One region of the Paraburkholderia sp. PREW-6R genome, then DNA from elsewhere that is predicted to be linked to it. Evidence: riboswitches for the same ligand, from Rfam matches in the RefSeq annotation. Region 1 holds a riboswitch; each other region holds the start of a gene.
The links. A riboswitch is a leader RNA that binds a small molecule or an ion and turns the genes downstream of it on or off. The one in region 1 is predicted to bind cobalamin.
Positions count from the first base shown of each region.

Region 2: linked by a shared signal. The riboswitch ahead of cobG (precorrin-3B synthase) and the one ahead of cobA (uroporphyrinogen-III C-methyltransferase) in region 1 are both predicted to bind cobalamin.
Region 3: linked by a shared signal. The riboswitch ahead of AAGS40_RS23620 (CbtB domain-containing protein) and the one ahead of cobA (uroporphyrinogen-III C-methyltransferase) in region 1 are both predicted to bind cobalamin.

Region 1 covers NZ_CP155074.1:1,185,616-1,193,377, reverse strand. Annotated here, with positions in the region: gene AAGS40_RS20475 (septal ring lytic transglycosylase RlpA family protein) at 1-271, shown strand, start outside; gene AAGS40_RS20470 (hypothetical protein) at 340-651, opposite strand; gene bluB (5,6-dimethylbenzimidazole synthase) at 758-1,423, opposite strand; gene AAGS40_RS20460 (cobyrinate a,c-diamide synthase) at 1,407-2,729, opposite strand; gene cobO (cob(I)yrinic acid a,c-diamide adenosyltransferase) at 2,733-3,335, opposite strand; gene AAGS40_RS20450 (cobalamin biosynthesis protein) at 3,332-3,772, opposite strand; gene cobA (uroporphyrinogen-III C-methyltransferase) at 3,769-4,572, opposite strand; cobalamin riboswitch at 4,861-5,111, opposite strand; cobalamin riboswitch at 5,180-5,459, shown strand; gene cobW (cobalamin biosynthesis protein CobW) at 5,570-6,670, shown strand; gene cobN (cobaltochelatase subunit CobN) at 6,692-7,762, shown strand, end outside.
Region 2 covers NZ_CP155074.1:851,696-859,457, reverse strand. Annotated here, with positions in the region: gene cobM (precorrin-4 C(11)-methyltransferase) at 1-560, opposite strand, end outside; gene AAGS40_RS19055 (cobalt-precorrin-6A reductase) at 586-1,383, opposite strand; gene cbiE (precorrin-6y C5,15-methyltransferase (decarboxylating) subunit CbiE) at 1,397-2,623, opposite strand; cobalamin riboswitch at 2,708-2,901, shown strand; gene cobG (precorrin-3B synthase) at 2,998-4,389, shown strand; gene AAGS40_RS19040 (precorrin-8X methylmutase) at 4,382-5,008, shown strand; gene AAGS40_RS19035 (precorrin-2 C(20)-methyltransferase) at 5,009-5,740, shown strand; gene cobJ (precorrin-3B C(17)-methyltransferase) at 5,728-7,611, shown strand; gene AAGS40_RS19025 (alpha/beta hydrolase) at 7,628-7,762, opposite strand, start outside.
Region 3 covers NZ_CP155074.1:1,871,409-1,879,170, reverse strand. Annotated here, with positions in the region: gene AAGS40_RS23635 (alpha/beta hydrolase) at 1-780, shown strand, start outside; gene AAGS40_RS23630 (hypothetical protein) at 887-1,327, shown strand; gene AAGS40_RS23625 (histidine phosphatase family protein) at 1,361-1,936, opposite strand; cobalamin riboswitch at 1,993-2,153, shown strand; gene AAGS40_RS23620 (CbtB domain-containing protein) at 2,195-2,416, shown strand; gene AAGS40_RS23615 (CbtA family protein) at 2,431-3,174, shown strand; gene AAGS40_RS23610 (FUSC family protein) at 3,343-5,280, opposite strand; gene AAGS40_RS23605 (2OG-Fe(II) oxygenase) at 5,788-6,522, opposite strand; gene AAGS40_RS23600 (MaoC family dehydratase N-terminal domain-containing protein) at 6,729-7,571, shown strand.

The DNA of each region.
Region 1 (7,762 bases):
CACCGCGAGCGGCGAGCGCTACGACATGAACGCGCTCACCGCCGCGCATCGCACGCTGCCACTTGGCGCGTGCGTGCGGGTGACGTCCGTCGGCAGCGCGCACTCGGTAGTTGTGCGTATCAACGATCGTGGGCCGTTCGTGCGCGGCCGGGTGATCGACCTGTCGCATGCCGCGGCGGTGGCGCTAGGTATGGGCGCAGCCGGGAACGCGCAGGTCTGGCTCGAGCGTTTGACGGCGACGCGCGATGGACACGCTGCCGCGCATTGTTAATGGTGCGGTGTTTGAGGGTCTTTGATGAAACGTCGAAACGTTCTGGGTTGCTAAACGGCAAGCGACGATCATTGCGCGCGCAACGGCATTGTTTCTGATTTATCAGGCTGTAACAAAGGTCTGAATATGTAAATAACAATGAGGGCTACGAAAAATCGCACGTGTGTTCGCTTGGCGCGAAAGCTGATCACGCAGGGGCCCGTGGAGGCATACGTAAGAGCTACCTTCTGCAACGTTACAAAGGGCACTTCTTTCATCTTGTAGCTGCCAGATTCGCCCATTATTTTGCTTTCACTCGTGTGGTTAATCCCCGCGAGCGTGTGATGTTTTTTAGCGGCGTCAGTCTTCTTCGCGAACGCGGCGCCGCTTTTTTTTGTCATCCGTGAGCGTCACCGGCGGCCCTTTGCAGCAGTTTGGGCCGCAAACCAATGCGCTGCGTAAAAAACACAGCATGGCGACTGAGCGCCTGAGCGCGGCGCGATCAGACTAATCTGCCAGCTTCTTCGCCTCACCAGCCGGCCAGCGATTTTCAAAAACGCACTCCGCGAGCGGCATCCGTTTCGCCCAACGCTCGGTTTCCAGCATCGGTTCGCGATAGAACTCGTCGACGTGGCCCAGACACAGAATCGCGACCGGCCGCGCGCCGTTCGGCATCTGCAGCAACTGGCGCACGCGCTCGACATCGAACAGCGATACCCAGCCCATGCCGAGACCTTCGGCGCGGGCAGCCAGCCACATGTTCTGGATCGCGCACGCCACGGACGCGAGGTCCATCTCGGGCAACGTGCGGCGGCCAAAGATGTGGCGCTCGCGACCGTCCATCAGCGCCATCACCAGCAACTCGGCACATTCCAGCATGCCTTCCACCTTGAGTTTCATGAATGCATCGCGCCGTTCGCCGAGCGCGTCCGCGGTCGCCACGCGCTCGCTTTCGACCGTCGCATGCACGGCTCGACGCAACGCCGGATCGGTAATGCGCGCAATGCGCCACGGCTGCATGTAACCGACGCTCGGTGCGTGATGTCCAGCGTCAAGCAGGCGTTCGAGCACGGCAGGGTCGACCGGATCGCTCACGAAATGGCGCATATCGCGCCGCTCATAAATGGCGCGATAGACGGCGTCGCGCTCTGCGTCGTTAAAAGGTTTCGCCATTGAACAATGCGGCCGCGAAGGCCGGGTTGGAAGGCCAGTAAGCGTGCATGTACGTCGCGACGATCGGCCCCACGCGGTACACGGCCTCGCCGGGCGCGCCGCCTTGCGGCCGGGTGGCGTGGCAGCGCGGCGCAAGCGGAGTGGTCAGCTTCGAATAATGGAACGTGTGGCCGGTCATCGGTCCGTGCCGACCGTCGATCTGCTGCATGCCGAGCGCGGTGAAGCGTGTCTGCATGACGGCGCGGCCGGGCAGCAAGCCGAGCATCGGCGTGCTGGTGCCCTGCGTGTCGGTGAGTTCGTCGAGCAGGTACAGCATGCCGCCGCATTCGGCGACGAGCGGTTTGGCCGACGCCACGTGCGCGCGAACCGACTGCGCCGTGCGTGCGTTGCGCGCGAGGGTGGCCGCGTGCAGTTCGGGATAACCGCCGGGCAGGTACAGCGCGTCGGCCTCGGGCGACACGCGCTCGTCGGCGAGCGGCGAGAAGTACTCGATTTGCGCGCCCAGCGCCGCGAGCAGCGCAAGATTGGCCGGATAGATGAACGAGAAGGCAGCGTCGCGCGCGACGGCGATCCGCTTGCCGTCCAGCCGCCGCGGCAGCGCGATGTCACGCGGTGCACCGAACGCGACCGGCGGCGGCAGTTGCGCGAGCGCGGTCTGGTGGAGCGCATCGGCGGCGCGTTCGAGACGGGCGTCCAGGTCGTCGATTTCGGCGGCCTGATGCAGGCCGAGATGGCGATCGGGCAGCTCGAGCGCGGCGTCGGCCGGGATGTGGCCGCACCACCGCAGATCGCCGGGCAACCTTTCCTGAAGCATCTGCGCATGTCGCGCCGAGCCGGTGCGATTGGCGAGCACGCCATAAAAGGGCACGTCGGGCCGCAAGCGCGCAAGGCCGAACGCGAGTGCGCCGAAGGTCTGCGCCATCGACTTCGCCGAGATCACCGCGAGCACCGGTATGCCGAATCTCGCGGCGAGATCGGCGCTGCTCGGCGTGCCGTCGAAAAGACCCATCACGCCTTCGATCAGGATCAGATCGGCCTCGGCCGCCGCCTGCGCGAGCAGCGTGCGGCACGCGGTTTCACCAACCATCCACAGATCGAGCGACAGCACCGGCTCACCGCTTGCCTGCGCGAGAATCATCGGATCGAGAAAATCGGGGCCGGTCTTGAAGACGCGCACACGCCGTCCCAACCGACGGTGATAGCGCGCGAGCCCCGCCGTGATCGTGGTCTTGCCCTGACCCGATGCGGGCGCGCTGATGAAGAGCGCGGGGCACGCATGCGGCGCAATCGCAGTGACGGCGGACATGATTCAGAACTCCACGCCGCGCTGCGCCTTCACGCCCTGCTCGCGATACGGGTGCTTGACGATGCGCATTTCAGTGACGAGGTCGGCGGCTTCGATCAGCGCGTCCGGCGCGTGGCGGCCGGTTACGACGACGTGCAGCATCGGCGCACGCGCGTTGATCACGGCGAGCACTTCGTCGAGCGGCAGGTATTCGTACTTGAGCACGGTGTTCAGTTCGTCGAGGATCACCATCTGGTAATCGCCGCTTTCGATCATGCGCCGCGCCTCGTCCCAGCCCTTGCGCGCCGTGGCGATGTCGGCGTCGCGATTCTGCGTGTTCCAGGTGTAGCCGTCGCCCATCGTGACGAAATCGCAATGAGCGATTGCGCCGAGAAAGTCGCGCTCGGACGTGTGCAGCGCGCCCTTGATGAACTGCACGACGCCGAGCCGCATCCCGTGGCCGAGCACACGCACGGCCATGCCGAACGCGGCGGTGGTCTTGCCCTTGCCGGTGCCGGTATTGACGATCAGCAGACCCTTTTCGACGGTGGCGGCAGCCTGCTTCTTTTCGTGGCCCTCGCGCCGGCGCTCGGTCATGCGTTGATGGGATTCTGGATCGGTTTTCATGAAAGGTCCTGATGCCGGGTGTCGTGATGTAAGGAGGCGGGCGGGGCGCTGTCGCGGATCGACGCGATGGCCACGGTCACGCCGTCGAGCGCCAGCTTGCGAACCACGAGGCCCGCAGCGGCTTCGCTGGATGGCGCAGCCGCCGCCAGCAACGCGCACGGTTCGCACACTCCGTCCACGCCGACGTGTTTGCGTACGGCCGCAGAAGGGTTGTCGAGAGCGATCGCCGCGATCTGCTCGCTCGTGAAGCATCGCAGCGGCAAAGCATGCTGTTCGCAGAAAGCGAGCAGGCCGGGCTCGCGGGCTTTGGCGCTAAGGGAGGCGACCACGCCGATCTGCCCGAACGCGCGGGGACCGAGCGCGGCGCGCACCGCGCGCTCGATTTGAGCCGACGTGCTGCCCGAGCGGCAGCCGATGCCCACGCTCAGCGTTTTCATGGCTCACCTGCCGGGCCGCTCACTGCACCGGCGTCCGGCGCGGGCGCGGCTAGTATCGCATTCGTCTCGACGGTAGCCACGGCCCGCGCCAACGCAAGCGACACCACACCGCCGATCACCACGATCGCGGGCGACCCCAATGCGGCCTGCGAAACCGCATCGGCGAAGTCGGCGAGCGGCGCGACCACATGCCGCTGCTGCGGCCGCGTCGCCGATTCGATCGCCGCGCACGGCGTGTCGCCGCGCAGGCCGGCTGCTCGCAGCGCGGCAACGATATCGTCGAGCCGCCGCATGCCCATGTAGATCACCAGCGTCATGCGGGTGGCGACGAGCGCGGCCCAGTCCGGTTCCTCGCTGCCTGCGCCGTGCCCGGTCACGAACACCACGCCTTGTGCGTGATCTCGGTGCGTGACGGGAATGCCGATCGCCGCGGGCGCCGCGATGCCTGCCGTAATGCCGTTGATGACCTGGACTTCAATGCCCGCTTCGTGCAGCGCCTGCTGTTCCTCGCCGCCGCGGCCGAATACGAACGGATCGCCGCCCTTCAGACGCGCGACGCTGCGCCCGGCCCGCACATGCTCCAGCATCTGCGCGACGATGCCCGCCTGCGGCGTGGACGGATGGCCGCCGCGTTTGCCGACATACACGACGAGCGCGTCGGCGCGCGCGAACTGCAGCACGTCCGGATTCACCAGATCGTCGACGAGCACCACGTCGGCTTGCGCGAGCGCGCGGGTTGCCTTCAGCGTCATCAGTTCGACGTCGCCGGGGCCCGCGCCGATCAGCCAGGCGCGGCTCATCGCGGCATGCATGGCACGGGCCATGCAACCGTCGATGCAGCGACGCAACGCGACATGGAGAAGCCGGGACGGTTCTGGGCCGGCAGCGTGGAATCTGGAGTCAGGCGCGGGGTCATGCAATCAGACAGGTTTGCACACGACGATGAACGCAAACGAAAAATGCCCACCGTCACTTGTCTCATGACGAATCACTAGGCAAACGGCTGCGCCGCGTCGTGCTTCAAGCGCCTTCGCATCCGTCCCTCGCGGATTCCGGCGTCGGGCGGCGTGGTGGACACGATGAACGAGGCCGCCGCCTGCGCGTCTGGCCGGTATCCGGGCTGGCGGCCTCACGCGCTTTGCCTTCCCGTCCGCAATCGTTGCAATGTGCCGGACAGTGGCTTCTGAAACGCATGTGCGGCGCGGCCCGATGAGCGCTGCGCCGCTGGTCGCTTACCGTTGCGGGGACAGCACAGGTTGAGCGCATGAGCGCGCTGCCTGTTTCCCGTTTAACTGCACACGCGAACGCATGTGCGGGCACCAAACGCGCGCATACGATAGCACAGGAAGGCCCGTCCGATAAGCCTTCGCGGGGCCGAGCTTCCTTGACGGCGCGGGACTGGCGGCCTACACTCGCACGCACTTTGGTGCTCGTGTGCGCGTTCGTGCGCATGCAGTTAAACGGGAAACAGGGTGCCCGCCTTCCGGTTAGGGTCAACCTGTGCTGCCCCCGCAACGGTAAGCGAAAAGCGGTGTCTGGAACGTTCGTCCAGCGCCGCGGAGCCGGCTTCGATGTCTACGCGCAAGGCCGCGTCGGCATATCACCACTGGGCGAGAAACCACTCGTCCGGGAAGGGGAAGCGGCGCTTTCGCCAGCCCGGATACCGGCCAGAGCAAGCAGAACGAACGCCGCGGGGATGCGGCGTCGCGTTCATGACCTCATTGCCGTTTTCTGTTTCCTGGCTGTCGCGGTAACGCCGTTCGGCGCGCACCTGCTACGCCTATGGATGGACCTCACATGCAAACTCAGCTGCGCAAGATTCCCGTCACCGTCGTCACCGGCTTCCTCGGCAGCGGCAAGACCACGCTGTTGCGGCACATTCTTCAGCATGCGGGCGGCAAGCGCATTGCGGTGATCGTCAACGAGTTCGGCGAGCTCGGTATCGACGGTGAAATCCTCAAGGGTTGCGGGATCGGCTGCGATGAAGACGGCGTCGAAACCGAAGGCCAACTGTACGAACTCGCGAACGGCTGCCTGTGCTGCACCGTGCAGGAAGAGTTCTTCCCGGTGATGGAGCGGCTCGTCGAGCGGCGCGACCAGATCGACCACGTGCTGATCGAAACGTCCGGCCTCGCGTTGCCCAAGCCGCTCGTGCAGGCGTTCAACTGGCCGCAGATCAGGAACAGCTTTACCGTCGACGCGGTGATCACGGTCGTCGACGGTCCGGCTGCCGCAAGCGGGCAGTTCGCGGACAACCCGGTCGCGGTAGACGCACAGCGCAAAGCCGACCCGAATCTCGACCACGAATCGCCACTGCATGAACTTTTCGAAGACCAGTTGTCCGCGGCGGATCTGGTGATCCTGAACAAGACGGACCTGCTCGACGACGCGCGCCTAAGCGCGGTGGAGACGCTGATTCGCGAGGACATTCCGCCGCAGGTGAAGATCGTGCGCGCCCACATGGGTCAGCTCGATCTGCATGCGCTGCTGGGTCTCGAAGCGGCGTCGGAGGAAACGATCCACCTGCGCCACGACCATCACGGTTCGGCTGAAGACGCCGACCATCATCACGATGAATTCGACTCGGTGGTCGTGCATGCGCACGCGCCGTCGCGCGAGGCGGTGATCGCGGCGTTGCAATCGCTCGTGGAGAGCAGCACGATTTATCGCGTGAAGGGCTTCGCCGCGCTGCCGGGTGCGCCGATGCGGCTCGTGATTCAAGGCGTGGGCCGCCGCTTCGACAGCTATTTCGACCGGCGCTGGCAGGCAGGCGAACTCGACGCGTCGGCGCAAAGCCGTTTCGTGCTGATCGGTGAAGACCTCGATCAGTCGGCGCTGCAGCGCGCGTTCGAAGCGGCGCTGGGCGCGCCGTCGAACGTCAGCGCGCAGCAGGCCTGAACACACGCGCAAGGGCTCGCCATGCATCTGCTGCGCACCACGCCGGGCGGTTTTGTCGACGATACGCAAGGCGTGATCCGGATCGATCAGCAGCCGGCCGCGATCGTGGTGCTCAGTTCCGCCGACACCACGCTCTCGCTGCTCGCGAGCGTGGTCCCGCGACTCGGCAACGGCTTTCCGAGCGTGCGGCTCGCGAACGTCACGTACTTGCGGCAGCCGGCGTCCGTCGATTTTTATGTCGAAGACGTGCTGCAGCACGCGCGTGTCGTCGTGGTCGATCATCTCGGCGGCGAAGCGTACTGGCCTTACGGCATCGAACAGGTGGTCGCGCTCGCGCAGCGCAAACAGCAGACGCTCGCGATGTTTTCCGGCGACTTGCAGGAAGACCCGAACCTGCTCGCGCGCAGCACCGCAAGCGCCGACCTCTGTCATCAGCTATGGCGCTATTTGCGCGAGGGCGGTTCACAAAACGCGGAGGCGTTTTTACGCTGCATCGCGCATCGCACGTTCGGCTGGGGACATGAGCCCGCGCCGCCGCGCGTGCTGCCGGCCGCGACGCTCTATCATCCCGCGCACGACACGCCCACGATCGCCGACTGGCAGGCGCGCTGGCAGCACGGCGCGCCCGTCGCGGCGATCCTCTTTTACAAGGCGCATTTGCAGGCGGCCAATACCGCGGTGTTCGATGCACTGATCGACGCGCTCGAAGCGCAACGCGTTAATCCGCTGCCGATCGCGATTACGTCGCTGAAAGATGCGATGAGCCGCGACGTGGTGCAAACGCTCTGCGAGCAGCACGGCGTTTCGCTCGTGCTGAACACGACGGCATTCGCCGCGTCCGCGATCGACGACCCCGACCCGCTCGCACTCGCTGGCGACGCGCCGGTGTTGCAGGTGATTCTGAGCGGCGGCAATCGCGAAGACTGGTTAAAGGACAATCAGGGCCTCAATTCGCGCGACATCGCCATGCATATCGCGCTGCCCGAGGTGGACGGCCGCATCATCACGCGCGCGATCAGTTTCAAAGGCCTCGCTTACCGATGTCCGCACACGCAGGTGGATGTGGTGCGTTATCAGCCGGATCATGAACGT
Region 2 (7,762 bases), 330 kb from region 1:
ACCGCGATCGGACACGCGCCGCCGTAATGCGGCCGCAGTTCATCGACGATCCGCGCGAGATGCCGCACGCCCAGATGAATCGCCATGGTCGCGCGGTGCCGGGCGAGGTCGCCGAGCTGCTCGCCGTCAGGCATCGACGTGCGCGTCGCGTAGCGTGTCAGAATCAGCGTTTGCGAAATTTCGGGCAGCGTGAGTTCGCAACCGAGCGTGGCCGCGCAGGCGGCCGTTGCTGTCACGCCGGGCACGATTTCATACGGAATCCCAAGCATCCGCAGACGGCGAATCTGTTCGCCGATTGCACCATACAACGACGGATCGCCGGAATGCACGCGCGCCACGTGCTGGCCTTTCGCGTGCGCCGCTTCGAGCAGCGCCACGATCTGGTCGAGATCGAGCTCCGCGGTATTGACCACCTGGGCGGCGCTATGGCCTTCGAGCACCGCGGACGGCACGAGCGAGCCCGCGTACAGGATCACCGGACAACTGCGCACGAGGCGCTGCCCTTTGACCGTGATGAGTTCCGGATCGCCGGGACCCGCGCCGATAAAAAACACCGTCATTCAACACTCCAGATCATGCATTGAGTCACGCGCCGGTCGTGCGCGCCTGCCGCGCCTGCAACGTTTGGGTTGGCTGTAGCGCTTGCGACGCCTGCGACGCTTGCAACGCGTCGGGCAACACGGCAAGCAGATCGGCAACATGCTCGAATTCGCGATCGACCGGCGGCAGCACCGGACGACGCAGCATCACTACAGGCAGGCCGCGCTCGCGCGCCACAACGAGTTTCGCTTCCGTCGCGTTGCCGCCGCTATTCTTGCTGACCACCACGTCGAAAGCGTTGGCTTCAAAGAGCGCGCGCTCGCCTTCCAGCGTAAAGGGACCGCGTGTCGCCAGAATCCGCGCGCGCGCATGCGTTGCGTCAGACTCGAGACAGCGCACGGTCCAGAACTGATGCGCGGGGATGTCGTCCAGATGCGCAAGCGGTTCGCGCCCCAGCGTAAATAGAGGTCGGCGAAATGGCGCGAGCTGCCCGATCAGCTCCGGCCAGCCGCCGACCATGCGCCAGTCGTCGCCCGCTCCCGCTTGCCAGCCGGGCCGGCGCAGCGCCCAGCATGGCACGCGCGCCGCGCGGCTCGCCTGCACGGCGTTCGCGCTGATTCGCGCGGCGTACGGGTGCGTTGCGTCGACCACGAGGCCGATCCGCTCAGCCTCGATATAGCGCGCCATGCCCTCGCTGCCGCCGAATCCGCCCACACGCACCGTGCACACGAGATCGTCCGGCACCTTGCCGAGGCCGGCCAGGCTGTACACGTGCGCAGCGCCGAGCTGACGCGCGATCAGGAGCGCATCGCCGGTGCCGCCGAGCAGCAGGATTCGCGTCATGGGCCGGCTCCGCCTAGCTCGCGCGCGACGCATCGGCCGCCGTTTTCACGACATCGAGCAGCGTGATCGGCAGCGCCTGGCGCCATGTGTCGAAGCCGCCGAGCGGCTGTGCATCGGCCAGCGCAATGCGTGTCAGCGTGCCGCCGTGACGCTCGCGCCATGCGGCGAGCACCGCCTCGCCCTGCAACGTCACCGCATTCGCGACGAGCCGGCCGCCGTCGCGCAACGACGCCCAGCACGTGTCCAGCACGCCCGGCACCGTCGCGCCACCGCCCACGAATACTGCGTCCGGCGTGGGCAAACCGGCGAGCGCGTCGGGTGCGCGCCCCGCGACGAGTTGCAGGCCAGGCACACCCAGCGCATCGCGATTATGTTCGATGAAGCGCTGCCGTTCCGCGTGCGCTTCGACCGCGATCGCCCGACACGTGGGATGCGCGCGCATCCACTCGATGCCGATCGAGCCGCTGCCCGCGCCCACGTCCCACAGGAGTTCGCCGGGCGTCGGCGCGAGGCGTGCAATGGTGATGGCGCGCACGTCGCGTTTGGTCAACTGGCCGTCGTGACGGAACGCGTCGTCGGGCAGGCCGCAGGTCAGCGGCAGACGCGGGCCGCCGTTCGTGGCGCGGCATTCGAGCGCGATCAGATTGAGCGCCGCGACCTCGCCCGCCGGCCACTGATCCGCGCGGCCGTCGATGCGCCGTTCGTCGTCCCCGCCCAGGTGTTCGAGCACGATCATTCGCGTCGCGCCGAAGCCGCGTGTGTTGAGCAGTTCGGCGAGCGCGGCGGGCGTGCGCCCGTCGGCGCTCAACACGAAAACGCGCGCACCATCGTGCAGATGCGCATTGAGCGCCGGCAGCGGACGTCCGACCAGCGAGACCGTGGCGACATCCTGTAAAGGCCAGCCAAGCCTCGCCGCCGCCAGCGACAGCGACGACGGCGCAGGCAGCACGCGCAGCTCCTCAGCGGGCAACTGGCGCGCAAGCGTCGCGCCGACGCCGAACAGCATCGGGTCGCCGCTCGCCAGCACGCACACCGCGCCGCCCCGCTCGGCGAGCAACGGCGCGAGATCGAACGGACGCGGCCATGCCGTGCGGCGTGCGCCGAGCCGCCGGGGCAGCATCGCCAGATGACGTTCGCCGCCATACACTACCGACGCTTGCAGCAAAGCGCGCCGCGCGGGTCGTCCGAGGCCGGCGAAACCGTCGTCGCCGATGCCCACCACGGTCAGCCATGCCGGCATGCATCCATCCTCGTTCTGTGTCTTCAAAAGTTGCGCTGAGCCACGCTGATCAAAGCGTCCAGCCTCGTTGTGCTGTTCGAAAAAAGGCATAATACAGCCGCCGGTGCCCTTCGGGGCCGAAGAGGGAACACAGCGTTACTGTGGCTGCCCCCGCAACTGTATGCAGCGAGTCCGCCTGCTCCGCGTGCCACTGGTCCTGCCGCCTCGGCAGGACTGGGAAGGCTGCGGCGGACCATGACCTGCGAGCCAGGAGACCTGCCGGCGAGACTGTTCGTGCCAACCAACGTCGGGCGGGGTGTACCGATGCCGAAGCCACAGCCGCCTCGCGGGCGGCTTGCTCGGGCCGTCGCGCGACGCTAACTCCGGTGTCCGTCTTGAATCGAGCCACGCTCTCCTCCGTTTTGTCCGACGCGGTTGCCACGCTGCGGCCCTCGGCGTGTCCGGGGCTGCTGCGCATCGTCGCCGCGCGCGACGGCGGCATCTGCCGGATCCGACTGCCCGGCGGCGAATTGACGGCAGCCCAGGCTTCGGCCATCGCCGGCAGCAGCGCGCTGCACGGCAGCGGCGTCATCGAGCTGACCAATCGCGCCAATCTGCAGGTGCGCGGCGTGCGAAGCGGGCATGAAGCAGCGTTGAGCGCCGCGTTGATCGGCGCGGGGCTCGGTCCGATCGACCCGGCCAGTGCAGCGGCGGACGACGTGCGCAATGTGATGATCAGCCCGCTGGCCGGGCGCGATCCGGCTGCGCTGATCGACACTCGCCCCATTTGCGCCGAGCTGCTCGCGCTGCTGCAAGGCGAAACGCGGTTCGCCGCGCTGTCGCCAAAGTTCGCATTGATGCTGGACGGCGGCGAACGCCTCGTGCGGGTCGATCATCCACATGACGTGTGGTTTGCGGCAACAGCGACGCGTGACGGCGTGCGCTTCGTGTTCGGGCTGGCGGGGTGTGCACCACGCTTGCAGACGGGCGCGGCGCAGCACGCGGCTCCGGCGCTCGCCGCCGTGCTGCCGTCGCAGGTCCCCGCGCTTGCGCGTGCGTTGCTGCTGACGTTCGTCGACCTCGCCGACGCCGACGCGACCCGCATGCGCGACCTGCTCGCCGTGCGCGCCGTCGACACGATCTTGCGGCACGCGCAAACGTACCTGGACTTTCCGCTCACGCGCGACGCTTCCCTCGCGAACTGGCGCGGCACGGCAGCCGCCGACGCTACGCTGCGCTTAGGCGCGCACCGACAGCACACGCCGCACCTGTGGCATGCGGGCGCGCAAGTACCGCTTGGCCGGCTCGACGCCGCAAGCCTCCAGCGGCTTGCCGTGCTCGCGCAACGGCAAGGCAACGCGACGCTGCACGTTACGCCCTGGCAAAGCGTGCTACTCACCGATATCGCCGGGCACCACGTGCCAGCCGTGCTCGACGAATTCGATGCGCTCGGCCTCGCGCGCGAGCGCGCACAGCCCCTCGCCCGCCTGATTGCGTGCACGGGTTCGAGCGGCTGTGCAAAGGGCCTGGCCGACACGAAAGCCGACGCGCTGCAACTCGCCGAGCGCCTGCCGCCCGATGTGGACGTGCACCTGAGCGGTTGCCTGCGTTCGTGCGCCGCCGCGCACTGCGCGCCGTACACGTTGCTTGCGGTCGCGCCCGGCCTTTACGACCTTTATCGACGCGACGCCCAGCCGGGTTTCGGCGAGTGCGTCGCGCACCGACTGACGATCGACCAGGCGGCGAGCCTGCTCAATCAACTGGCCCGGAGTGCCCCCGATGTCTGAATACATTCGCGACGGTCAGGAAATCTATCGTCGATCGTTCGCGATCATCCGCGCGGAAGCCGAGCTTTCCCGCATTCCAGCCGACCTCGAAAAACTCGCGGTGCGCGTCATTCACGCGTGCGGCATGGTCGACGTCGTCGACGATCTTGCTTTCTCGGCCGGCGCCGGTACGGCAGGCCGCGCGGCACTTGCGCGGGGCGCGCCAATTCTGTGCGACGCCGGCATGGTCGCGCAAGGCGTCACTCGCGCGCGTCTGCGCGCAAAAAACGAAGTGATCTGCACGCTCATGCACGACAGTGTGCCGTCACTGGCACGCGAGATCGGCAATACGCGCTCGGCCGCCGCACTCGAACTCTGGCGGCCGCATCTCGCGGGCAGCGTCGTCGTGATCGGCAATGCGCCGACCGCACTCTTCCATCTGCTCGACATGCTCGAGGCCGGCGCGCCGCAACCCGCGCTCGTTCTAGGCTTTCCGGTGGGTTTCGTGGGCGCGGCCGAATCGAAAGCGGCGCTTGCCGAAAACCGCGTTGGCGTGCCTTACGTGGTGGTGCACGGGCGGCGCGGCGGAAGCGCGATGGCCGCGGCGGCCGTGAACGCGCTGGCGACGGAGGTCGAGTAAATGGCGGCGCAAGGACGATTGTTCGGACTCGGCGTCGGCCCCGGCGACCCGGAACTCATCACGTTAAAAGCGCTGCGCCTCTTGAAAGCGGCACACGTGGTGGGTTATTTCGTCGCGAAGGGCAAGAAAGGCAACGCGTTCAGCATCATCGAAACGCATTTGCACGACGCGCAGCAGCACTTGCCCATGGTGTACCCGGTCACGACCGAGGCGCTGGAGCCGCCGCTGTCGTATGAAGCGATCATTGCGGACTTCTATGACACGGCCGCGCAAGTGGTCGCCACCCATCTCGACGCGGGCCGCGACGTCGCGGTGATCTGCGAAGGCGATCCGTTTTTCTACGGCTCGTACATGTACCTCCACGACCGGCTCGCGGCGCGCTACGAAAGCGAGGTCGTGCCGGGCGTGTGCTCGATGCTCGGCGGTGCGGCCGTGCTCGGCGCGCCGCTCGTGTATCGCAACCAGAGCCTGTCGGTGCTGTCGGGCGTGCTGCCCGAACACGAATTGCGCCGCCGCCTCGCGGATGCCGACGCCGCCGTCGTGATGAAACTCGGGCGCAATTTCGACAAGGTCCGGCGTGTGCTCGGCGAACTCGGCCTCGATCGTCGCGCGCTCTATGTTGAACGCGCGACGATGGGCAATCAGCGCATCGTGCCGCTGGCCGAAGTCGATCCGATGGCATCGCCGTATTTCTCGCTGCTCGTCGTGCCGGGGGAAAAATGGCAAGGCTGACGCCACCCGCTATCGTGATTCTCGGCGCGGGCGCGCTGCCCACCGCGCGGCGCATTCAGGCGCTCTTCGAGGGCAGCGACGTGCACGCGCTCGAGGGGCGAGTGGAAGCGGACGTGGGCTATCGCGAGCTGGGTGTGCATCTGCGCGATCTGTACGCGCGCGGCACGCCGATCGTCGCGTTGTGCGCCGCGGGCATCGTGATCCGGTGCGTTGCGCCGCTGCTGTCGGACAAGGGTGTCGAACCGCCGGTGCTCGCCGTTGCCGAAGACGGCAGCGCGGTCGTGCCGCTGCTTGGCGGTCTGGCCGGCGTGAACGTGATGGCGCGCAAGATTGCTTCTGCGCTCGCCGTTTCTCCTGGCATCACGACGAGCGGCGAACTGCGCTTCGGCACTTGCGTGCTCAACCCGCCCGATGGTTATGTGCTTGCGGATATCGGACAGGGCAAGCGCTTCGTGTCGGATCTGCTCGCGGGGGAGAAAACACGTGTCGAGGGTGATGCGCCGTGGCTGGACAATGCGCAACTGCCTTGCTCGGAGACGGCGCGGCTCGCGATTCGTGTGACGCCGCGTGCGTGGGACGGAAGTCGGGATGAACTGGTGATTCATCCGCGCTGTGTAGTGGCGGAGGTGGCGTCGCCTGGGCCTGCCGGCGACGGGATCGCCGCTCGCGTACGCGAAGAACTGGCTGCGCACGGACTTGCCGCGCAGTCACTTGCCGCGCTGCTCGCGCCATCGTCGCGCATGACGGACGCCGCGCTCGCGCATGCCGCAGCGGAGCTCGGCGTGCCACTGCGCTTCATTACCGCACATTCCGACGACGCCGCGCGGCTTCACGGCGTGCCTCATGGCCGGACTGACGGACAGACTCATGGCCTGACTCGCGGCCTGATTGGAGGTCAGACTCATGGCCTGACTGACAGCCAGACTCGCGGCCTGACTGATGGCCTGCTGCACGCCGCTCTGCGCGTCCCGTACAAAACGCTGCCGAGCGACGCCGATCGAGGCACCACTCTCGCGCTGGCGACATTGGCGCTGGACGCCGACACCATCGGCCGCGCGCGCGGCCGTCTGACGGTGATCGGCCTCGGCCCTGGCAGTGCGGAGCTGATGGTGCCCGCCGCGCGCCGCGCACTAGACGACGCCACCGACATTCTCGGCTACGAAACCTATGTCCGGATGGCCGGCGCGCTGCGCGCCGGTCAACGCGTGCATGGCACGGACAATCGCGAGGAAATGCAACGCGCGCGCCATGCGTTCGAGCTGGCGAGCGAAGGACGAGCGGTGGTGATGGTCTCATCAGGCGATCCGGGCGTGTTCGCGATGGCCGCCGCCGTGCTCGAAGCGCTCGAAACGTCGCACAATGCCGACTGGGCCGCAGTCGAGCTGACGATCGTGCCCGGCGTGTCGGCCGCGTTCGCCACTGCTGCCCAGGCCGGCGCGCCGCTCGGCCACGACTTCTGCATGCTGTCGCTATCGGACAACCTGAAGCCGTGGACGATCATCGAAACCCGCCTGCGGCATGCCGCACAAGCCGATCTCGTGATGGCGTTCTACAACCCGATTTCGCGCGCCCGTCCGTGGCAACTCGACAAGGCGCTGGACATCGTGCGCGAATATCGCAGCCCGTCGACGCGCGTAGTGATCGGCCGGGATATCGACCGGCCCGGCGCCACATTACGCACCATGACGCTCGGCGAATTGCGCTCGTCGGATGTGGACATGCGGACCATGTTGATCGTCGGATCGTCGACCACGCGCGCTTTTCCCCGCCGCGCAAGCGGTTCCGAAGGCACCGCCGAAGCGGGTGAAGCCGACAGCGCCGAACACCTGCCAGGCGCGGAGTGGATCTACACGCCACGCTGGTACCCGTGAACCGGAACGGCGCGCATCACCGCTGCATCGCGGCCATGACCGCGCGCATCTGCACGCCGTCGGGCTCGGCGAGATCGTCGAGTATCGTGAAGTGATTGCGGCCGGCAAGCGGCACGAATCGCACCTGCTCACCCGCCCGCTCGCACGCCGC
Region 3 (7,762 bases), 690 kb from region 1:
CAGCCGGCCGACACGCTGCTGATCGTCCCACAGTTTCTCGCGACCGCCGATCTGGACGCGCACGCGTTGCCGTCGTCCACGTTGCATTGGGAATGGACAAGCTGGATGGGCGGCGAGAATGCAGAGGGGCCGGTGCCGCTCAGTTCTTTCGACGTGCTCGACGCGATCGTGCAAACGCTCGCATCGCGTGAGCAGTTTGCTTCGTTAAGTGAAGTGGTGATCGCGGGACATTCGGGCGGCGCGCAGGTCGTGCAGCGTTACGCGGTGCTCGCACGCGACGACGCGCGGCTCGCTGCGCGCGGCATCGGGATGCGTTATGTCGTGGCCAATCCATCGTCGTATGTGTATTTCGATGCGAAGCGGCCCACCGGACCCGAGGGCGACTTCGTGACCTTCGACGAGGCGGCGTGTGCCGGTTTCAATCGCTGGAAGTATGGGCTCGACGATCTGCCCGCCTACGCGCGCCGCGAGGACGGGGTGTCCGCCGGCACGCTGGAATCGCGCTATACGCAGCGCGACGTGACGGTGTTGCTGGGCGGGGCGGATTGTGACCCGCAGCATCCGGCGCTCGACCGTTCGTGCGCGGCACAGGCGCAAGGCGCGCATCGGCTTGCGCGCGGGCTCGCTTACGCTCGCTATATGCGAGCGCGGCATCCCGGAGGTCTGAACGCGCATCGCACGTTCGTGATCGAGGGTGTCGGGCACGACGCGAAGGGCATATTCGCGTCGCCGGAAGGGCTGGCCGCGCTCTTCGGCGTGACAGCCGGGACGGGCGGGTGACGGCTGACCGGTAGCGCCGTGACCGGCGCAATATGGGCATAACGCGTGCTACCGCGTTTCATGTCGTTCGTGATCCCACAATCGAAAATGAAAGGACCGCGCCAACATGAAAACAATCCGACTTTCCACAGCCGCGCTCGCCGCTGCCTCCTTCGCCGCTCTGCTGCCGTTCAACACGTATGCCGACGATGCGCCTAGCCCGTGCGCATCGCTCAAACACATTGTCGCGGCCGCGCCGGGCGGCCTCGCTTCACTGACGCCGGATGACGGCAAGGGCGTCGCTCAGCCCTATGGCGACGATGCGCAATGCGCGGCCAGCCGCGGCAGCTACCAGTGTACGTGGACACCGCATCACGACGCGGGGTCGAACGCGGACGCACTGCAAGCCGTCGCCGCCGACGTTGCGTCCTGTCTGCCCGAAGCGACGCACGACCAGAATTCGCCGGGACGTCAGCACTTTTATCTCGGCGCGAAGGGCAAGCGGACTGACATCACGTTGACGCCCACCGGGTCGAACAAGTTGCGGCTGGTGATATCGGGCAAGTAAGCGAGGCGGACGAGTACGACGGCTCCCGGTCGTTCACTGCCCGGCGGGCCACCATGTCCAGCCGCGCCGCGAGCGGCGTAATTCAACGAGCGACAGCGGTGCGATTTCAATACGCGAGAAGACGCCCGGCGACGCTCCAAGCGTATGGACGATGGCCGCGCGAATCACCGCTGCATGCGTGACCGCGACAACAGAGGGCGTCTGTTCGAACACGCTTTCCACCGCGTCGAGCCAGTGCCCGATCCGCACGACGAGTTCGCTGAACGACTCGCCGCCGGGCGCTCTGGCGTCAGGATCGCGTGTCCATGCGGCGAGTTCTTGCGGCGTCTCGGCGCTGAGATCGACGAGGCGCCGCCCTTGCCAGTGACCGTAGCCGAGATCCTCCAGCGCGGCGTCGACCGTGGCGGAGAGGCGCAGTGCTGCAGCAGTTTCGCGCGCGCAAATAGCAGGGCTCACGCGCGCTGCTGCGTCGTCCGGAATCGGAAGACGGGCGCGCGCGGTTTGGGCTTCGGCGAGGCCGCGGGCGTCGAGCGGGTCGTCGGCGGGAAAGCGGGCGGCGCGCATGGCGGCGGTCGAGGCATGGCTGATCAGCAGGAGCCGTGTGTCCATTCTGGGCGATTCCATGAAATACAACGCTGGCGCGCGGCGCGGGACCACGCGCGTGAGGTTGCCGGGCGTCGAAGTTTAGCGCGTAGAATAACGGCGCTGCGAAGCGCGGAAGCCGGTGAGAGCCCGGCGCGGTCGCGCCACTGTAACCGGCATCGAGAGTCGAACCCAGCGTTCGCCCCGGCCGGAAGCCAGACCTGAGCTTCGCACGGTTCCCTTTTAATCGACTATCGGGGCGCGCTACCCCAGGAGATGTCCGTCATGAACGACGCTGTTTTCGATCCCGCCACTCAACCCGTTGCTCAGCCCACACCGATTCCACTGCGCGAACTGCTGCCATGGATCGTATTTGGCGGTTTGCTGATGTTGCTCGCCCTCTATTTCGTGGGTGCGGAAGAGGGCGCCACGTCACTGGTGCCTGGCATGTACGTGCATGAGTTCGTGCACGACGGCCGCCATCTGCTCGGCTTTCCTTGCCACTAACGGAGCAGAACGACATGGTGGGTAAATTGTTGGTACGCGGGATGCTCGCTGGCATCGCCGCGGGGCTACTTACGTTCGCGTTCGCCAGACTGGTCGGCGAACCGCAGGTCAATCAGGCCATTGCATTCGAAGCGAAGGCCGATGCCGCGAGGGGCGAAGCGCCCGAACCCGAACTCGTCAGCCGCGACACGCAGCGCGGGATCGGCTTGCTCACGGGTGTGGTCACGTACGGCGCCGCGTTCGGCGGGCTGTTCTCGCTGGTGTTCGCGTATGCGTATGGCCGAGTGGGCGTGCTCGGCGCGCGTGCGTTGTCCGCGTGGCTCGCGATAGGGGCGTTCGTTACGCTGGTGATTGTGCCGAACATCAAGTATCCGGCGAATCCGCCTTCCGTCGGGGACCCCGATACGATCGGCGCCCGTACCGGGCTTTTCTTCCTGATGATCGCGATATCGGTTGCGGCGATGGTGTTCTCGCTCAAGGTGCGTCGGCCTCTGGCGGCGCAATTCGGCTTGTGGAACGGCTCCATCATCGCGGGTCTGGTGTTCGTCGTGATCATTGCAGCCGTGCAGCTGTCGATGCCGGCGATCAACGAAGTGCCGGAGGCTTTCCCGGCGGTGCTGCTGTGGAAATTCCGCGTGGCGGCGATCGGCATGCAGGTCATCATGTGGACGACCATCGGTCTGCTGTTCGGTGCGCTGGTCGAGCGCGCGCAACGCGCCACGCTGAGCGCGAGACGTGAGGTGGCGCGGTCGGTGTGATGCGGGCTTCGGGTTGACGGGTGTGACGCGGCGCCTCACTGGGGCGTCGCGTTCGTTGCGCACCGTCGATGAACGCTTTGGCGTCAAGTAGTTGGGACGGTTGTGGGTGGGTTGTCCAGGTTTATGGACAATTTCTGTGGGTAACTCAACCTCCGTCAAAACGCTGGGTCAAACACCCTTTCCTCGCACACCCCACCCAAGCCACATCCGCCGGCGCGGTCCCACCGGCTGCGTGAGCCGCTCGAACAACTGCGCGACTGCGCCATCCAGTTGCGCGAGCGCAGGTGCCTTGACGGCATCGGCATCGAGTGCGGTCGCGGTCGAACTCGAGGACGCGTCGAGCCCGGACGCTGCAACCACGCCGCTATAGCGCGCAATCAGCGCATCCAGTCGCGCCACGATCGGTTTCCTGTGTGCAGCGCTCACCGCCGCAGCGTTGAGCGCGCGAACTTCGCCAGGTGCTTCGCGCCGCGTCGGATCGCTCAGCACTCGCGCCCAGTGCAGACAGCACAGCAGCGACCCTGTCGCGAGCTCCACGTCCGGATTCCACACCACCACGCGCTGCGTCTGCAGCGGCCGCAACGCAAGTCGCAAATCGTGCCAGCTGCGATCGAGCCTGCGCATGGCAGGCCTGGTGTCGGTGTGGGTATCGGTGCCGGAGACTTGCGCGTGCTCCGTCGATCCCGCGAGCCGCACCACGTCGCGCAATGCAGCGAGCACCGCGCCAAGGCGCGTCTCGACGTGGCGGGTCGTCGCGAGCGGCATCATCAGGATTGCCACGGCGAACGACACGACGCAGCCCACCAGCACTTCTTCGATCCGCAATTCGACGAGCGGCCCCATCGCAAAGCCCAACTCGCCGTACACGAGCCCGACCAGCACGGTGATAAAAAACACGCCGGGCGCGTACGCGCTCAGGATGAAGTAGGCCCACCCGAAGACGCACAGCACCATGGCAGCCACGAGCAGAAGCGGCGAATCGTGCAGCGGCGCAACCAGCAACACGCTGACCAGTGCGCCGCCCACGGTGCCTGCCATTCGCTGCGCGCCGCGATAGACCGTATCCGCGCGCGACCGCGTACCGAGAAAGACCACAAAGGTTGTGATCACGGCCCAGAACCAGCGTTCGGGAGAGAGCGAGTGGCCAATCAGCATCGCAAGAAACGCGGCCGTCGTGGCGCGCGTTGCGGGCAGCCAGCACAGCTTGCCGCGCAGATCGGCGAGACGCTGCGCTGCGGTGAGCGCGACGCTGTTCGCCTCGGCACCCGACAGCGCTCGTTGCATGTCGCGCCGGTACGCCATCTTTGCTAGCCGCGCAATCGCGTGTCGCAATGCGTCCGTCGTCGCTTGCGCGCCGCTGTTTGCCGGCGATGACGCGAACGCATGCTGCCCCGCGGCGACTTCCACTTCGACGATCCGCTCACGAATCGTGTCGGTTTTGGGATGATTGAGGAGCGCGAGTTGCTCCTCGAGCGAAAGCGCCGCTTCATTCAGCGCAGACAGATGCGCGGCGTTTGGCGATTGCAACACGCGCGACGCACGCAGCGTCACCGTATGCACGGCAAGCCGGAGACTGACAGCGGCACGCGCCGGTACGAGCACACGGCCGACCAGCGCGACCATGGCCGGCCCGACGACGGACAGAAGCAGCGCTTGCGCGAGATGCGTCGCGGCAGGATGCAGATACAGGCCGAGGTAGAAGCACACCACGCCGAGCATTGCGCAACCGAGCGCTCGCGGCCCGCACGCCTGGCACAACATGCCGACGAACATCACGACCAGAAAGCCCGCATCGCCGGACAGCGCGTTGCGGCTAAGCAGACTCGCCGCGGCGAAGCACGCGCACGCGCAGGCGTAGAGGCACACGAGCGTGGTGAACCATGCGCGGCGCTTCGCTTCGCGCACGAACAACGGCGCGACCATGGCGAACAGGATCGCAGGAGCGACGAGCGTGACGGGCTGATGACGGGAGACGGCCCACGCAATCGTGACCATGCCGGTCAGCAACACGGCAAGTGCAACGCGTAGGGCGTTATGAAGACGCACGAGGCCTGGGTCGGTAACCAGCAGGCGGTCGGTGACGCGCGAAAACGCGGCAGCAATCATGATCGATGATGTCCAGGCAAAATGGCCGCCACCGGCTTTTGGCCGATCGCGGCAGGGCGGGCGCTGGCCCGCCACCTTCATATCGTCGAGCTGTGCGTTCGCGCCGGGATCACCGGCTGAACGCACCGTCCGACGACGGGCGATAACACAACGAACAGACACGCCGAGGGTGCTGCAAGGGTGGCGCAGCGTCTCCGGCGGGTTCGGGTTTTCCCGGATGATACCGGGTCAAAATTAGCCTTGTCCCAATTTTTGCGGCGATGCAGCAGAGGGCGGAGCGGATTTCAGCCGTGCAACGGGCATCAGGCCGCGCTCAACGGTGTCGTGTACCAGGCTGGCATCGGGCTTGGGTCGGCATCAGGCACCAAGCCCCAAGCCTCGGCACCGGGCATTAGCCTTATAGGCATCAGGCATCAGGCATCAGGCATCAGGCATCAGGCCTCAGGCATCAGGCTTTAGGCCATCGTGGCGCGTCAGCACTGAGCACATTGCGATTTGAGAAACGCGTCACGTCGCGTCATGAAAAATCACGCCGACGGTGTGCCGGTGGCCGGAACGCAGCCGGCTTACGCCGTGCCGCATAGTCACGCGGTAAGGTCCGCGCGTGCCCTGCACCGGCCGTTGATGCACGGCGAACACCACTGCGTCGCCCTTGCCAAGCGGCACGACCTCGGTGCGCGACTGCATCCGCGGACGCTGCCCCGTCATGACGAATTCGCCGCCGGTGAAGTCCTTGCCCGGCTCGGACAGCAAAATCGCGACCTGTAGTGGAAACACGTGCTCGCCATACAGATCCTGATGCAGACAGTTGTAATCGTCAGTGGCGTACTGGAGGATCAGCGGCGTTGGGCGTGTCTGCCCAGCAGCGTGGCAGCGCGCGATGAACGCCTCGTGCGTCGCCGGATAGCGGATGTCAATCCCCATCACCTCGTTCCAGCGATTCGCGATCGGCGCGAGATGCGGATAGAGCGCGCCGCGTAGGTCCGCAATCAGCGGCGGCAGCGGATAGGCAAAGTACTTGTACTCGCCGCGGCCAAAGCCGTGCCGCGCCATCACCACGCGGCTGCGGTACAGCGTATCGCATGGATAGAGGGCGGCGAGCGTGTCGCATTCGTCGGCGCGTAGCAGCGTTGGGAGCACTGCACAGCCGTAGCTGTTCAGTTCGTCTTCGGCGTGGAACCAGTCGATCTCAGCCACGCGCTGCGCAACCGCCGGCGCGTCTTGTGTGGCAACCGTAGTCATCAAGCGTCTCCATAAACCCTGATTGTGCGATGCCCCCAGTGTAGAGACGTGCGCCGTGTCTCACACCCCGACTCTTGCTGCGCCATTCTTCAGGCGCAGCGCGCGCATCGATTACCGCGAGGCCGCACGAACTTCACAAACAAGGCAAAGTGCGGTTCATAGTGATGACGTTTTCGTGCCCGAACCGCTACCTGGAGACTGTGCCCATGTCCGCTTTCCCGCAGAACCTCGACGACTGGCTCGACAAGGAAGAGCTAACGGAAGACGACATCACCGCGTTTCCGTTAAAAGCGATGGCTGCTACGCTCGATCGCAACGAAAGCGGCCATGTTGTGCCGCCGCTGTGGCACTGGCTTTACTTTTTGCCCATTTCGCCGTTGTCCGAGGCCGGGCCGGATGGGCATCCCAAGCGCGGTGGCTTCCTGCCGCCCGTACCATTGCCGCGCCGCATGTGGGCAGGTGGGCGTCTGACATTTCACGCGCCGCTGCACGTCGGCGAGCACGCGACGCGAACGTCGACAATCGCCAATATCGAAGACAAGACCGGCCGTTCAGGGCGCCTCGTGTTCGTCACTGTGCAACATACGATCGAAGCCGGCGGCGAACTGAAGATCGAGGAAGAGCATGACATCGTCTATCGCGACGCGCCGCAGGAAGATGCGCAGCCGCCGAGGCACGTGCCCGCGCCAATGGACGAAACGTGGCACCGCACGATCGACGCGGACGCCGTCATGCTGTTCCGTTACTCGGCGCTGACGTTCAACGGGCATCGCATCCATTACGACTATCCGTATGTGACGCAGGTGGAAGGCTATCCGGGGCTGATCGTCCACGGTCCGCTGATTGCGACGCTGCTCGTCGATCTGGTGCGCCGTAAGCGGCCTGATGCGACAGTCACGAGTTTCGCCTTTCGAGCGCAGCGGCCCACGTTTGCCGGCCATCCGCTGACGGTGTGCGGGAAACCGTCAGCGGATGGCAAGACCGTCGAACTATGGGCAAAGGATCATGAGGGCTATCTGACGATGAGCGCGACGGCCGCACTGGCCTGATGCTGTAACGTTTGTCTTTGTGCACGGTGACAGGCGTGCCATCAATGCCGTGAACGCGATGGGCTCCATGAACAGCGGCGCTCGTTGCCGTGCGCAGCTTGCCGGCTCCATGCCCTCTCCCGGTGCGCAATGCAATTCAGGAGTGAACGGCAGAATGGCCATCCGACGCTCACAGCGTCTGAAAACCGCTG